Regions from separate parts of the Bifidobacterium sp. MSK.13.1 genome, predicted to be linked through region 3. Evidence: riboswitches for the same ligand, from Rfam matches in the RefSeq annotation. Region 3 holds a riboswitch; each other region holds the start of a gene.
The links. A riboswitch is a leader RNA that binds a small molecule or an ion and turns the genes downstream of it on or off. The one in region 3 is predicted to bind thiamine pyrophosphate.

Region 1: another riboswitch for thiamine pyrophosphate. It lies ahead of tenA (thiaminase II); the one in region 3 lies ahead of thiS (sulfur carrier protein ThiS).
Region 2: another riboswitch for thiamine pyrophosphate. It lies ahead of thiC (phosphomethylpyrimidine synthase ThiC); the one in region 3 lies ahead of thiS (sulfur carrier protein ThiS).

What each region holds. Positions count from the first base shown of each region.
Region 1 is NZ_JAHOMM010000002.1:413,496-418,782, reverse strand. Features, by position in the region: gene KSY55_RS04645 (energy-coupling factor transporter ATPase) at 1-523, shown strand, start outside; gene KSY55_RS04640 (YhbY family RNA-binding protein) at 595-900, shown strand; gene tenA (thiaminase II) at 1,026-1,700, opposite strand; TPP riboswitch at 1,786-1,896, opposite strand; gene KSY55_RS04630 (glycosyltransferase family 2 protein) at 2,013-3,026, shown strand; gene ppgK (polyphosphate--glucose phosphotransferase) at 3,269-4,036, shown strand; gene KSY55_RS04620 (pyridoxal phosphate-dependent aminotransferase) at 4,193-5,287, shown strand, end outside.
Region 2 is NZ_JAHOMM010000002.1:139,234-144,520, reverse strand. Features, by position in the region: gene KSY55_RS03315 (5-methyltetrahydropteroyltriglutamate--homocysteine S-methyltransferase) at 1-728, shown strand, start outside; gene KSY55_RS03310 (low molecular weight phosphatase family protein) at 874-1,248, shown strand; gene KSY55_RS03305 (GNAT family N-acetyltransferase) at 1,322-1,867, opposite strand; TPP riboswitch at 2,060-2,162, shown strand; gene thiC (phosphomethylpyrimidine synthase ThiC) at 2,366-5,005, shown strand.
Region 3 is NZ_JAHOMM010000001.1:517,444-522,730, forward strand. Features, by position in the region: gene KSY55_RS02165 (aldo/keto reductase) at 1-992, opposite strand, end outside; TPP riboswitch at 1,097-1,200, shown strand; gene thiS (sulfur carrier protein ThiS) at 1,549-1,743, shown strand; gene thiF (sulfur carrier protein ThiS adenylyltransferase ThiF) at 1,871-2,584, shown strand; gene KSY55_RS02180 (thiazole synthase) at 2,680-3,594, shown strand; gene KSY55_RS02185 (amino acid permease) at 3,721-5,235, opposite strand.

The DNA.
Region 1 (5,287 bases), on a different contig from region 3:
TGCGAACATCGGACCGATTCCAATCACCGACGACGGTGTGCGTATCGCTATACTGTACGCCTGCAGATTCGTTGCGGTCATTATCGTCGGAGTGGTGTTCCTCGCCACCACCACGCCTACGGCCATCACCGACGCGTTCGAAGCCTTGCTCAAACCCTTCGCAAAAATAGGCGTGCACGCGCAGGAGATCGCACTGGTGATGAGCCTCGCACTGCGGTTCCTGCCCACTCTGGGAAGCGAGGCGAAAGCCATTGCGGACGCACAGGCGGCTCGAGGTGGCAGCATCGAAACGGGAACGTTCGTGCAGCGTATCAAGGCGATGGTTTCCATCATCATTCCGGTGTTCGCAGGGGCGATACGCCATGCCGACAATCTCAGTCTCGCACTCGACGCGCGATGCTATGAAGAGGGTATCGCACGCACACATTGGCGCGTGATGAGCATCGCCAAACGAGACATTGCCGCGGGCGGTGTGGTTGTGGCATATGTGGCTGCGTTGGTTCTGATCGCTGGACTAAACTGAAGGCAGTCGGCGGATTTTACCGTCCTCACGCTACTCTTGAGCAAGCATCATAGATAGGAATGGAACAAGTTATGGCATTAACCAAGAAGCAGGTCAAGCAGCTGCGAGGCCTGGCCACCAAGCTCAATCCGCTCATCCAGGTCGGCAAGAACGATCTGAGCGAAAACGCCATCAAGCAGGCGGACGAAACCATCGAAAAGCGTGAGCTCATCAAGTGCTCCGTGCTCGACGGATCCGGTCTGACCGCCAAGGAAGCAGGCGAGGGATTGGCTGAAGAACTGAACGCGGAACTCGTGCAGGTCATCGGCAACCGTTTCGTGCTCTACCGCCGTTCCCATCGCGACGACGTGGAACATATCCGCCTCGTACGCGAATAAAGCGGGAAACTGACGCGACCAAACATAACAGGGCGGGTGCTTTCTGAAAACCAATCAGAAGACACCCGCCTTGCTGCAATGAAAATAAACAATCGGAAGTCAGGAAACCCCATGAAGGAGTGCTATCAGCGCGCCTGATTCCATTCGGGCTTCCATGTGTACTGCATGTCGTACGCGCTGGCCCAGAACATGTATTCGTTCTCCACGCCGGTCACGAAAATGTCGATCAGCTCGCGCTTGCGCTCCTCGCTCGCGTCGGCCACCAGTTTCTCGATATGTTCGAGCAGCCACACGGAATCCTGCCAGAACTCGTCGGTCTTATACATGTCGACCCAGCTCTTGTACGGATTGTCGTCGAGCGTGTCCGCGAACTCGGCGGCAAGACGATAACCATAATCCGCATACACCCAGGCGCACGGCAGCACGGCCACAAGAATGTCGAGAATATCCTTGCCATAGGCGATGGAAAGGATATTCGACGTGTAGGCACGCGCGAAGGCCGACTGGCGCACATTGTTCATCTGCTCTTCGGTGATGCCATAGCTGGCCAAGTAGGAGCGGTGTACTTCGGTCTCGACCTGCAGGGCGCCGTTCTGCACCTTGAGCATGAACGCCATGATTTCAGGGTCGGTGGCCTTGGCCAACCCCAAAGCGTGCACTCTGGCGTAATCGTTCACATAACGAAAATCCTGCAGCAGATAGAAGGCGAAACGCTCGCGTTGCAGTGTGCCTTCGCCAAGCTCGCGGATGAACGGCTGCTGGTAGCCTTCCTCCCAAACCAGGTCGGCGGCCTTGCGCATGCGCTGCGCGAACGGCGGAAGATTGTCGCGTTGGATGCCTTTGGCGGCGTCGAACTCATAATCGAAATCGGTTGTTGATGTCACAGCAGTCACTAGACATGCCTCCCTACGCTGGTGTTAACCATCAGGTTCAAAGGGTTCAGGCCTCACTTGGCCCATCTCAACCCGACGAACACGGGTTCCCCTGCATTACGCCGTACATTATGGCAAAGCCGCACGAAATGTGCAAGAGCCCGTCCGTCGAATGGAATCGTGCCGCATGATGCGAACACAGGCGATGTTCGGTTGAGGGCGAGTGCAAGAATGGAACGTATGACTGAAAAGCAAGTTGCGAAGAACACCATCGAAAAGCTGGCTATCGTCGTGGTGACGTACAGGCGTCAGCAGCTGCTCGCCACCCTGTTCGAATCCATCGAAAAACTCACTGTGGCGCCATGGCGTATCATCGTCGTGGACAACGAGCACAGCGAGGCGACCCAAGGCATGGTCGACGATTTCCGTGAAGCGGTCACCGCGCAGTGGGGCAATACCATCGCCGACCAGTCGGGCAACGAAAGCCGTGTGGTGTACGCGCCGCAATCCGACAACCTCGGCGGCGCAGGCGGCTTCTCCGCAGGTGTGAAGAAGGCATACGAGCTGGGTGCGGAGTGGTTCTGGGTGATGGACGACGACGTGGCCGTGATGCCTGAGGCCATCGAAAGGCTCGCCAAGTGGACCGGCAGCCATGATGTGATCCAGGGAAGCCGATACGACTACGACGGAGGCCCGTTCTACTGGCAGTACGATTTCATCGTGCCTCTTGGCATTCCCAATCCGATCGCTCCGGCCGCGTTCGGGCGTCCCGGCTATCGTGTGATGGACACCTTATGCTTTGAAGGCGGCCTGTTCCGCCGTAATATCGTGGAACAGATCGGTTTGCCGGATCCCCGCTTCTTCATCTACTGGGACGATACGATGTACGGCTATCGCGCCAGCAAGGTCACCAATCCGATCGTGGTGCCCGACGTGATCCTGCGACGTACGCGCGAGATCGGTAACTGGGATATCGCCGGCGTGCGTCAGCTCAACTCCACTTCCGACATGAACCGCTACCACATCATGCGCAACCGTGGCTACATGGCACGCTATTTCATGTCGTTCGGCGATTACCGTCCGCTGATGTTCGGCTTTGGCACGTTGCTGACCGCCGCCAAGGAGGTCATTCGCTTGGTGATGGTGGACCGTGAGCATGCCAAGACCGGCTTGGTGCAGATTGTCAAGGGTTGGTGGGATTCGCGCAAGCTGCTGCATGATCCGGATTGGAAGCCGATGCCGCCGCTCAAGTAATGTGGCTACACCGTCTTCAGACGGTTATTTTCTTATGATTCGCCCCATGCCGATGCGTTGCGTTGGCATGGGGCGAATCGTTTGCAGAAAACAATCGCAAATATTTGCGTTTCATTGCGACAGATTATGCAATCGTATTCACCAATTGTGTATTGTCGGCGCGTTTTGGGGCATGGGGCGAGTTACTATGGCGTTTACCGGTTCGATATACCCACTATGTACCTTGATAGGAGAGGTCGAAGATGATTGAAACTGCACAGGCATTTGGCGTTGACATTGGCGGCTCCGGCATTAAGGCAGCCCCGGTTAACCTCGAGAAGGGCGAATTTGCTGAACCGCGTCTGAAGATCCTCACCCCGGAGGTTTCCACTCCGAAGGCCGTTGGCGAAATCGTTCGCCAGCAGCTCGAGCATTTTGAGGTTCCTGAGTCCGCTCCGGTCGGCATCGCATTCCCCGCTCCGATTCATGTTGGCGAGAAGCTCGGCTATATGGCCAATCTGGACCAGTCCTGGGTTGGCGTGGACGTCACCGAAGTGTTCTCCGAAGCTTGCGGCCGTCCGGTCACCGTGGTGAACGACGCTGATGCGGCCGGTCTTGCCGAACAGCAGTTCGGCGCAGCCAAGGGCCAGGACGGCCTGGTCGTCGCCACCACGCTGGGCACCGGCATCGGCACCGCGCTGATCTTCAACGGCGAGCTCATTCCGAACACTGAGCTCGGCCATTTGGAACTGCTCAAGGGCAAGGGTGACGCCGAGAAGTACGCGGCATCCTCCATTCGTGAAAAGCTCGATATGGGCTACAAGAAGTGGGCCAAGCGTCTGACCAAGTATTATTCCCTGATGGAGTTCTACTTGGATCCGCAGCTGTTCGTCGTCGGCGGTGGCGTGTCCCGCGTGTCCGAGAAGTTCCTGCCGTACATCGACATCAAGACCCCGATCGTCGCAGCCAAGCTGCACAATGAGGCTGGCATCATCGGCGCTGCGTACTACGCAAGCATCAAGCAGAAGTGATGTCGTGAACCATAAAGGTTCCTAACCTTCATATAAGCGAGAGCCGTCCGATTCATCCGTCGGACGGCTCTTGTTATTCCTCTGATGATCGCATGGCGAATGCATCCTTCTTGCTCGATGCAACACTTGCGCAACCCAGAGAGTATGGTGGAGACCATGCGTTTTTCCTCCAGAGTCGATATCAGCGAGCCCAATCCCATCGCCAAAGCCGAAGCGGAAGCCAAAGCAAACGGCATCACACTCGGCAAACTCAACGACTCCAATCCAACCAAACATGCGCTCGCGTCGGAACTATTGCCGGACATCTATGGAGCGGAGCCACGCGGGCAACGATACGCACGCGAAGCGCTGGCCGCATTCCTGCATGAACAAGGCAATACCGCTACCGCCGACGACCTATACATATTGAGCTCGACGTCCGAAGCGTACTCATGGCTGATCAAACTGCTCTGCAATGCAGGTGACGCCGTGCTCGCACCGAAGCCGGGATATCCGCTCATCGAATCGATCGCACGACTCGAATGCGTCGACATGATCGAGTACCAGCAACGTTTCGACGGATCCTGGTACATCGACGTGGCCGAACTACGCGAAGCGCTTGAAGGTGAAGATGGCGGCCGCATCCGCGCGCTGGTGCTCATCAATCCCAACAATCCGACCGGATCGTACGTCAAAGCGTCGGAACGTGAGGCCATTGTGCGGCTTTGTCATGACCATGAGGTGGCCATCATCGCCGATGAGGTGTTCTACGACTATGATCTTGAACCATTCGATGGCAACGCGCGTCTCGCGGGGGAGACCGGCACGCTCACATTCGCATTGGATGGGTTCTCGAAGACGTTGGCCGCGCCACATGCCAAAGTCGGTTGGATCCAAGTGTCCGGCCCGGCGGCTGAAGTGGATGAGGCCAAGCGCAGACTCGACGTGGTCGCCGACGACTATCTGCCAATGAGTGAGATCATCGCCAAACAGATCCCCGCCATGCTGGGCGCCGCAGCCGCGCAGACCGCGCGCGTGCGAGAGCGCGTGCAAACCAACCTCGCAGCCTTGCATACCATGCTGGATGATGACGAGCAGGGCATGGTCAGCGTGTTGCGTGCCGAAGGCGGATGGAATGTGCTTTTGCGCGTGCCCAGCGTGCTTGACGAGAACGAACTGGTGTTGTCCATGATCGAAAAGCACGGAATTTCAGGACAGCCCGGCTATTTCTTCGATATGACGTCGAACGGCTATCTCGCGATCTCGTTATTG
Region 2 (5,287 bases), on a different contig from region 3:
ATACCGTTGCTCGCCAGACCATGCCTTCCCCAGCGCAGACCCGTTTCGTGCTTACCGGCAACAAGAACGCCTACCCGTACGACGAGTTCTACAAAGATGACGACGAGCTGACCGCGGATATCGTGGCCGCATACCGTCAGGTCATTGCCGACCTGTATGCCGCCGGCTGCCGTAACGTGCAGTTCGATGACTGCACTTGGACTCGCCTGTGCGACAAGAGCGTGCGTGAGCGTCTCGGCTGGAGCGATGAGGATGCGGCCCGCCTGCAGCAGGAGAATCTTGACGTGATCAACACAGTGATCGCAGACCAGCCTGATGATTTGGTGATCAACACCCATATCTGCCGTGGTAATTTCCATTCCACGTGGCTGTCGTCCGGCGGTTATGCTCCGGTCGCAGCCAAGCTGTTCGGCGAAGAGAACGTGGACGCCTACTATCTGGAGTTCGACGACGACCGTTCCGGTGACTTCGCGCCACTGGCTGAGGTTTCCGGCGATAAACAGGTTGTGCTTGGCCTCGTCACCTCCAAGAGACCGGAACTTGAAGATCCGGAAGTGATTAAGGCTCGCATCTCCGAAGCGGCCCAGCATGTGCCGCTCGACCGCTTATGCCTGTCCACCCAGTGCGGTTTTGCCTCCACTGAGGAAGGCAACAAGCTCACTGAGGAGCAGCAGTGGGCCAAGATCGCACTCGTAAGGTCCATCGCCGAAGAAGTCTGGGGCGAATAATCCAAGCCAATGCCCGGTACGACCAGCTTATGACATGGTCGTACCGGGCATTGTGTTATTCGATGATGTGAACGCGGAGCATTGGGCGAAACGTATAATACGGGACAGCAATCGTGAAATCATAACATCGCAGACAGGGAAAGCTATGAGAAAAGTGGCTTTTATTTGCATGCATAATTCATGCCGCAGCCAGATTGCCGAAGCGTTGGGAAAGCATCTACGCGGAACCGATTGTGATTTTTATTCCGCAGGTGTGGAAACCAAGCCGCAGATCAATCAGGATGCCGTACGACTCATGAAAGAGCTTTACGGCATCGACATGGAGAAAACGCAATACTCCAAGCTGATTTCGGATATTCCAAAACCTGACACCGCGATCTCCATGGGCTGCGACGTGGGATGTCCCTATATCGGCAAGGCTTTCGACGATAATTGGAATCTGCCAGATCCAACCGGGCACAACGATGAAGCTTTCATTGACGTCATCCGTCGCATCGAGGAAAACATCATGAAGCTCTAAAGGGTCTTGACCAGCATCCGTTCGAAGCCCACCAAGACCCTTCCAAAGCATTCTAGGTTAGCTTCTAGCACAATCAGCAGGCAGCTAAATTTTGCCAGCGTGATTTGGTAAGAACATTCACGTGCCCGACACGCACCTCGTGCATAAGAGGCACCGGCACCTCATCACACGTGTGATGATAGACAAAACCAACCTTCTCCTGCACCCGCTTCGACTTCAGATTGCCGTCATAATAACCGCACCAAATCGCACTCATACCAAGATCAACAAAACCATGACGGATAACCTCCTTGGCTGCCTCCGGCATATAACCCCTCCCCCAGAAAGGCTTGCCCAGCCAGTAACCCAACTCACACTCATCATCACGATCCGTCATATCCGTATGACCATTAAGCTTTAACTCAATCGAACCAATGGGGTTATTGCTGCCGCGCTCGCAAATCGCGTAGCATTCCTTGCCATTGAGCACATGACGAATCGTATTGAGACTTTCTTCTTTCGATCGGTGTGCGGGCCAGCCCGCGACAGGCCCGATATCCGGATCTTTCGCATAGGAGTACAAGCTTTCCGCATCTGTTTCCGCCCAAGCCCTCAATGTCAGCCGTTCCGTTTCCAACATGTAGTCGACCTCTTTCACACGCAATGCATTGAACTGAAGTATAGATTAGCCTGCAAGGAGAGTTTGCTGTGAGTTGCGCGGCGGAGGCGTGACGCGGATGGAGGCGATACATGCGAAAGTGACGGCTGGCCTGACTCTCCTGTGGGCTTCGATGAAAGTTACGTCCAGTGCAGGGCGTAGATTCATAGCCAACACGTAAAGCAGGGGGGCTCCCCAACGGAGCTGAGATAGGCGAATGCCTGACCCTTTGAACCTGTTGGTTAACACCATCGTAGGGAGCGAAGAATGAGTGTCGTAGCGCACACGCATTGCCAGCGTCAATTGGCATCCGTAAAAGTCTGCGCAGCAGATGCGTCGACCAAACAGTCTGCATCACGCAATCATCAATCGTGATTCCGTTTTCTATCCCGTATAACCGAGCATACGGGCGCGTCAGCATACCCATTGCCTGCGAAATCAAGTTTTCCCAACCCAAAACATCATAATCAAGGGGGAATCATGAGCAATTATCCATATGCGTCGATGCGAGACAGCTTCGACCTGAGCGCCTATTTTGTGGTAGGACCACAGGATTGCAAAGGCCGACCGATCACCGACGTCATCGATGACGCATTGCGCGGGGGCGCAAGCTTCATCCAACTGCGCGTCAAAGACGCTGACGCGAAGGATCTCACCGACATGGCGCGTGATATCGCGCAAATCATCGAAGACAACAATAAGTCGGATTCCGTGGCATTCGTGATCGACGACCGTGTGGACGTGGTCTGGCAGGCCCGCAGCAAAGGCATCAAGGTTGACGGCGTGCACATCGGACAGACCGATATGGAACCGCGCGAAGCCCGTGCACTGCTTGGCGAAGATGCCATCGTGGGCTTGTCCGCCGAAACGGAAAGCCTGGTCAAACTCATCAACGAATTGCCCGACGGCTGCATCGACTATATCGGTGCGGCACCACTGCATGTTTCCGTCACCAAGCCGGAAGCGTCCGTAGGCGGCAATGACGGTTCCGGTCGCACGCTTGACGAAGAGCAGATCAACACCATTTGTTCAGCCAGTGGTTTTCCGGTAGTGATAGGCGGTGGCGTGACCGCAGATGATATGGAGATGCTGGCGCATTCAAAGGCGGCAGGCTGGTTCGTGGTGTCCGCGATTGCAGGAGCTGATGATCCGGAAGCTGCAACCCGCAATATGGTAGCGCGCTGGAAAGCCGTACGTGGCGACACGAAGCACGGGTACGCGCCGCGCGTGAAAGCCCAGAAAACAGCGGAAATCAACACTGACAACACAGCCGACGGCGCATCCGGCGAAAAGAAGTTCACCAATGCGAAGGAAGCCAAGGCCGCCTCCAAGCTTGCCAAGCAACAGCGCGTCGACATTGCCGCACGTGATTCCAAGCAGCGAGACAAAGCACATATTCGCAAAACCACGCCGGTGCATTTCGAAAACGAATTCGGTTCCTACGATCTGCAAGTGCCGTACACTGAAATCAAACTGTCTGACACTCCTGGCGTCGGACCGAACGCACCATTCAAGGATTACAACACCGAAGGTCCGAAATGCGATCCGAAGGAGGGTCTCGCTCCCCTACGTTTGGACTGGATTCTTGACCGTGGAGACGTCGAAGAATATGAAGGACGTCGCCGCAATTTGGAAGATGACGGCAAACGCGCCATCAAACGTGGCAAGGCTTCCAAGGAGTGGCGTGGTCGCCAGCATAAGCCGATGAAGGCCAAGGATCATCCGGTGACGCAAATGTGGTACGCGCGCCACAACATCATCACGCCGGAAATGCGCTATGTGGCGGAGCGCGAGCATTGCAGCGTGGAATTGGTACGCAGCGAACTGGCCGCAGGGCGTGCGGTCATGCCTTGCAATATCAACCATCCCGAAGCTGAACCCATGATCATCGGCTCGAAGTTCCTCACCAAGCTCAACGCCAATATGGGCAATTCGGCGGTCACTTCGTCTATTGACGAGGAGGTGGAGAAGCTCACGTGGGCCACCAAGTGGGGTGCCGACACTGTGATGGATCTGTCTACCGGCAACGACATTCACACCACTCGTGAATGGATTCTGCGCAACTCCCCCGTGCCGATCGGCACCGTGCCAATGTATCAGGCGCTCGAAAAGGTGGAGGATGATGCGTCCAAGCTCAGCTGGGAACTGTTCCGCGACACAGTGATCGAACAGTGCGAGCAAGGCGTGGATTACATGACGATTCACGCCGGTGTGCTGCTGCGTTTCGTGCCGTTGACGGCGAATCGTATGACGGGCATCGTTTCGCGTGGCGGTTCGATCATGGCCGAATGGTGTTTGCAGCATCATCAGGAAAGCTTCCTGTATACGCATTTCGATGAGTTGTGTGAGATCTTCGCCAAGTACGATGTCGCATTCTCACTGGGTGATGGACTTCGTCCGGGATCGCTTGCCGATGCGAACGATGCGGCACAGTTCGCCGAACTGATGACTTTGGGCGAGCTTACGCAGCGCGCATGGGAACACGACGTGCAGGTGATGATCGAAGGACCCGGCCATATTCCGTTCGACACCGTGCGCATGAACATCGAGATGGAAAAGGCGATCTGCAAGGACGCGCCGTTCTATACGCTTGGACCGCTCACCACCGACACCGCTCCCGGCTACGACCACATCACGTCGGCGATCGGCGGTGTGGAAATCGCCCGCTATGGCACTGCCATGCTGTGTTATGTGACGCCGAAGGAACATCTTGGGCTGCCAAATAAGGACGATGTGAAGCAAGGTGTGATCGCATACAAGATCGCCTGCCATGCGGCTGATATCGCCAAGCATCATCCGCATGCCATCGACCGCGACAATGCCATGAGCAAGGCACGTTTCGAATTCCGTTGGCTTGACCAGTTCAACCTGAGCTACGATCCGGACACCGCCATCGCGTTCCATGATGATACTTTGCCGGCCGAGCCTGCGAAGATGGCGCATTTCTGTTCGATGTGCGGTCCGAAGTTCTGCTCCATGGCCATCAGCCAAAACATCCGCAAAAAATTCGGTAATGCCGAAGCACAGGAGAAGCTCGTCGCCGACGCGCAAACCATCGCTGCCGGCATGCAAGAGATGAGCGAGCGCTTCCGCGAGCAGGGCGGCCATCTGTACCAGTAGACCGAACTGTAGTAGGTTGTGACGAACGGGATTGTCTGGTGTGTAGAAAGCCGGGCAATCCCTTTTTGTCGCTTATGCCGATATGGAGCACTCCGATAGGGGCAACTCTTTTGCTTGTGGGCCTGACCCGTCAAGCCGGTCCGCTCCCATTGGGCGAACACCTGACCGGTTTTGTCGAGCACGGTTTGTGGGGTTTCCAACTGTGTGCGATCCTCGTCAAGCTGCAATTGGTTTTTCACGTCCTTGATCTGCGCGATCGGCAGTCCACTATCCAGACAAGAG
Region 3 (5,287 bases):
TCGTTGATTTCCTGCGGATTGCGAGCGCTGGGAATGGTGAACAGACGTTCGTAACGGGTCAATTCCCACGCCAGCACCACACGCTGGTAGGAGCAACCACGTTGCGCGGCAACCGTGCGGAACGGATCGTACGCGCTCTGATCGAACGTATCGAGGAATCCGCCGAGCGGCGACCAACAGACGAAAGCGAGCCCCAATTCGGCGCAATGCTCCATCGTATGTTCCGGATCGGGATGCGACGGCGAGAACTGGTTTTGCACGGCGACCAAGCCGCTGCCGATAATGCCGCGCGCAAGATCGATCTGCTCGTTATTCACACGGGAGATGCCCGCATATTTGATCACGCCTTCGTCGAGCAGCTGCTTCAACGCGCCGCATTGGTCTTCGTAAGGCACCGCGGGATCGGGGCCATGCGAATACAACAGGTCGAGCGTATCGACGCCCAAGTGCAACGCGGACTCCTTGGCGTCACGAATCATGGTTTCGGGGCGCGAATCCGCCATCCACCCGTATTGACTGCCCGCCGCCTGCAAATGCTGGCGTTCCTCGCCAGGCCGACGGCTGCATCCCTCAGAATCCCGCCCCTGAGTGTCCGATTCTGGTGAATCGGACATCTGTACCCCAAATCCGGCACCCTGTTTGTCCGATTCTCCAGAATCGGACACAGGAGCAACAAAAGCGGGGACCTCCATGGTGCGTCGATAGCCAGTTTTCGTGGCGACCAGCACTTCATCTCGGGGGCCATTCCACGAAGTGAGCGCATCACGCACCAACTTTTCGCCGTAGCCAAGGTCTTCCGCAGTGCCGGTGCCAGGCTCGCTCGGCAGATAATATGACCAAGCCGTGTCCAAATAGCGAACACCCGCGTCCAAACCGGCATGAATCGTACGAATCGCGGTATCGCGATCCGGGCGCCCCTCAATCGCCAAAGCCATCGTTCCCATACCAAGCCGAGGAATCGCAAATCCTGCCAACTCGCCGTCCATCATCATCTTCCCCTTCCTTGCAAGCACTCAGCCGATTCGCACATGTTCACATCAAGACTAACCCAACGTGAACCGGCGCAAGCTTGTCGGGCGCGTGCGCGAAGATGAAGGCACAACCGAACGGGAGCCGAAAGGCTGAGAGGGAGCTCATAGAGCTTCGACCGAGGACTTGATGCGGGTAATGCCGCCGTAAGGAGACGGGTTGTTCACGCCGCAAGACGTATCTCATCTTCCGTTCGCGATAACCGAATATCGCGTGATTAGGGTCACGGAGGGGCGCACCACCTCATAGGGTACGGTTCCTTCGGCGACCCTTTTTTCGTACCAACCTTGAGTGCCCGATTCTGCAGAAACGGACGCACAAGCGGCTCGAACAAGCGCCTACGTGTCCGATTCACCAGAATCGGACATTCGTGGACTGAAATAGATGCCGTGCGTGTCCGATTCTGCAGAATCGGACATTTAGAGACCGACAATGAACCTCCGGATGTCCGATTCACCAGAAACGGACATCCGGAGTGCAGGAAAGCATGTGTCATGACAGACACAGAAGGGAACCGCAATGATCATCAACGGTAAGGAAGAGAACATCGCCACGCCGATCACCGTGGCCGAACTGATCGAAAGCAAGGGCCTGCGCGCCGACCGCGTGGCTGTCGAGCTCAATGGTGAGATCGTGCCTCGCACCCAGCGTGCGCAGACGCAGCTCAAGGGCACCGATACGTTGGAAATCGTCACGTTCGTGCAGGGCGGCTGAACCACTTTCAAAATTTCTTGCGATTACGACCGGCACAATGCACGCGTAACAATCGCAAGAACATACAAAACACAACCAACCCGGCAAAAACAACGCACGAACGGAAAACGAGAATACGAGAACAACCATGACTTTTGAACCATCCGCATCGCAGGCGCAGATCGACGCCCGCCAGCACGCTTTCGACAACCAGCCCGACCCGACCACGCTCGTCAGCCGCGAAGAAATCCGTGCGGCCCTGCTCGACCGTCATACCGCAGCCACGCAAGACAAGCTCGACGCGGCGCACGTGGCCATTTGCGGCTGCGGCGGCCTCGGATCGACCATTGCGGTGGCGTTGACCCGCATTGGCGTCGGTCACCTACATTTGATTGACTTTGATCGCGTGGATATGACGAATCTGAATCGTCAGCAGTATTTTTTGAAGGATCTTGGGCAGTACAAGACGGAAGCATTGCGCAGTAACTTGCGTCAGATCAATCCTTTTATCGATATCACCATTGATACCGTGAAAGTGACTGACGAGAACGTGCCGACGCTGTTCGACAATGAGGATATTATTTGCGAAGCGTTCGACGTGCCGGAAAACAAGACGATGCTGGTGAATGCCGTGCTTGAGAATCTGCCGAACAAGAAGCTGGTGAGCGCTTCTGGAATGGCGGGATTCCGCAGTTCCAATTTGGTGAATACTCGTCGCGTTTCGAAGAATTTCTACTTCTGCGGCGACGGCGAAACCGCTCCGGTGCCGGGCGCTGGTCTGATGGCACCGCGCGTGGGTGTGGTCGCCTGCCATGAAGCCAATATGATCACTCGCTTGATTCTCGGCGAAGAAGACGCCTGACAGCGAAACGCAACCACAAACGCAATTGCAATTGCAATCGCAAATCGCAAATCGCAACGAATGACACAACACTAATCGCATAGTAAGGATTAACCATGAGCACCGAAAACACGATCACCACCGCGGAAAAAGACTTCGCGGCGGCACCGAACGCCACGCTCGACGAGCTGGTCGGCACCACCACGAACACCGCACTGCTGCCGGAACCGGATGCGCACGCGTATGACGAAATCGCCACCGGCGACGCCGATCCGTTGATCCTCGGCGGACACAAGTTCACGAGCCGCTTCATTCTCGGTTCCGGCCGCTACGATCTGAACCTCATCAAGGCGACCATTGAGAACGCGGGCACGCAGATCGTCACCATGGCGTTGCGTCGCTGCCGTACCACCGAAAACAATCTGCTCGATTACATTCCGAAAGGCATCACCATGCTGCCGAACACGTCCGGCGCACGCAATGCCGAGGAAGCGGTGCGTATTGCACGTCTCGCCCGCGAAGTGTGCCAGACGGACTTCGTGAAGGTGGAGATCGAACATGAGGCGAAGTATCTGCTGCCCGACAATGAGGAAACCATCAAAGCCACGAAACAGCTGGCAAAAGAAGGCTTCGTGGTCATGCCGTACATGTTCCCCGATCCGATTGCGGCGAAGCGTCTTGAAGACGCGGGTGCGGCTTGCGTAATGCCGCTCGGCGCGATGATCGGCTCGAATAAGGGTCTGCGTGCACGCGATTTCATTGAAGTGATCATCAAGAACTCTAATGTTCCGGTGATCATCGACGCTGGTATTGGCCGTCCGAGCCAGGCTGCGGAAGCCATGGAAATGGGCGCGGACGCGGTGATGGCATACACGGCCATCGCTTCCGCCGGCAATATTCCGCTGATGGCACGCGCGTTCAAGAAGGCGATCGAAGCGGGTCGTGAAGCGTATTTGTCTGGCTTGGGCAAGGTTACGGAAGATCATGCCGTGCCGTCCAGCCCGACGAACGAGGCCGACTACATCGGCTGATTTGCGCTGGATCCCGTAATGGGGATTCGCGCAAAGACCATGCTGAAAGGGGCGTTTGCCGAATGTACGTGATGCACTCACGTTCGGCAAACGCCCCTTACTTGTATCCTGCGTTACCTGCAAACGTTACTGCTGCAAGGCTTCCTTAAGATCGCGATTCTGGAATCGTTCGTGTAGCAGGCAATATCCGCCAAACGCAACCAGCCAAATCAGACCGGCAATCGCAGAACCAATCGTGTCCGTCGACAGGAACAACGTGACATACACGAGCACAAAGAACGTGATCGCAATCCAATCAAACACCTGCCAAGCGGGCATGACGAAACCGTCCGGTAGAAAATCGCTGCTCTGACGATACCTGTGGTGGGCGAGCATCGTCAGCACGTAAATGAAAATCACCACAGCGCTGGCGGCCGAAGCGAATAGCACGAACGCGCCGGAAATACCCGGAATCGCGTTGATGATCGGGGAGAACAGAATCATGCAACCCGAAGCGACGATCGCCTTCGCAGGCACCTTGTGGTCGGAAACCTCAGCCAAACGCGCCATCGCAGGCGACTCGGAATCCGAAGCAAGCTGATACAAGTGACGACCGGCTGAATAAATCAGCGAATTCAACGCCGACGCGGCAGCCGTAATCACCACGAAGAACACCAGGGCGGCGGCCCAATCAAGACCCGCATATTTGAACACCATGATGAACGGCGAACCGAACGAGCCATCGGAATTCTCGTGAAAGTTACGCCAGGGCACAATAGCCATGATCGCGATCAGCGCGCCCACGTAGAAGATCAGAATACGCATGATCAGCTCGTTCACCGCCTTCGGCAGCACCTCGCGCGGATTCTGCGTTTCCGACACCGTGACACCCACGAATTCGATGAGCTGGTAGGCGAAAAACACCATTTGGAAGCTCATGAAGAAGTTCATCCAACCGTTCGGCGCGAGCTGGAAGCCGTCGGTGATATTCGTAAGGCTCACCGTGGCACCCGACACCGTGCCGTCCACGCCTTCGATGTGCGTGGCGGGGTAGCTGAAGCCGATGATCAGCATCACGATGGCGGTGACGATCAGACCGACGATCAGCGTGATCTTGATCATGGAGAACCAGAATTCCGCCTCGCCGAACACTTTCACCGCAATCAGATTGATGCCGGTGAGCGCTACGAGGAAGCACAGTTCGATCAACCACTTCCACGAGTTCAGGTCTATGCCGAATGTGCCGAAGAACGTTACGAAATATGTGCTTACGGCGGTGATTTCGGTCATGCCGGTCAGAATGAGCACGATCCAATACGTCCAGCCGGCGAACTTGCCCCACCCGCGGCCGAGATAGCGCGTGATGAAGTTGATGAACGTGTGCTGGCTAGGATCACTGTACATCATTTCGCCGATGGCACGCATCAGCAGGAACATAATCAGGCCAACGCCGATGTACACGAAAATGATGCTCGGGCCGGTCAGTGCGATCGACTTGCCGGAGCCTAGGAACAGGCCGGTGCCTATGGTGCCGCCGATGGCGATGAACTGGACGTGGCGGTTTTTCAGGCCTCGCTCCATTTCGTTGCTTTGGTCGAGGCTTTCGACGGATTTGATGTGCGCGGCGCTTGAGCCCGCGGAATTGGTGTTCTCGGAAGTCATAATGTTCACTACCCTACCCCGCGAACCGCACATTGCGCCCGCCGAAGCTTTG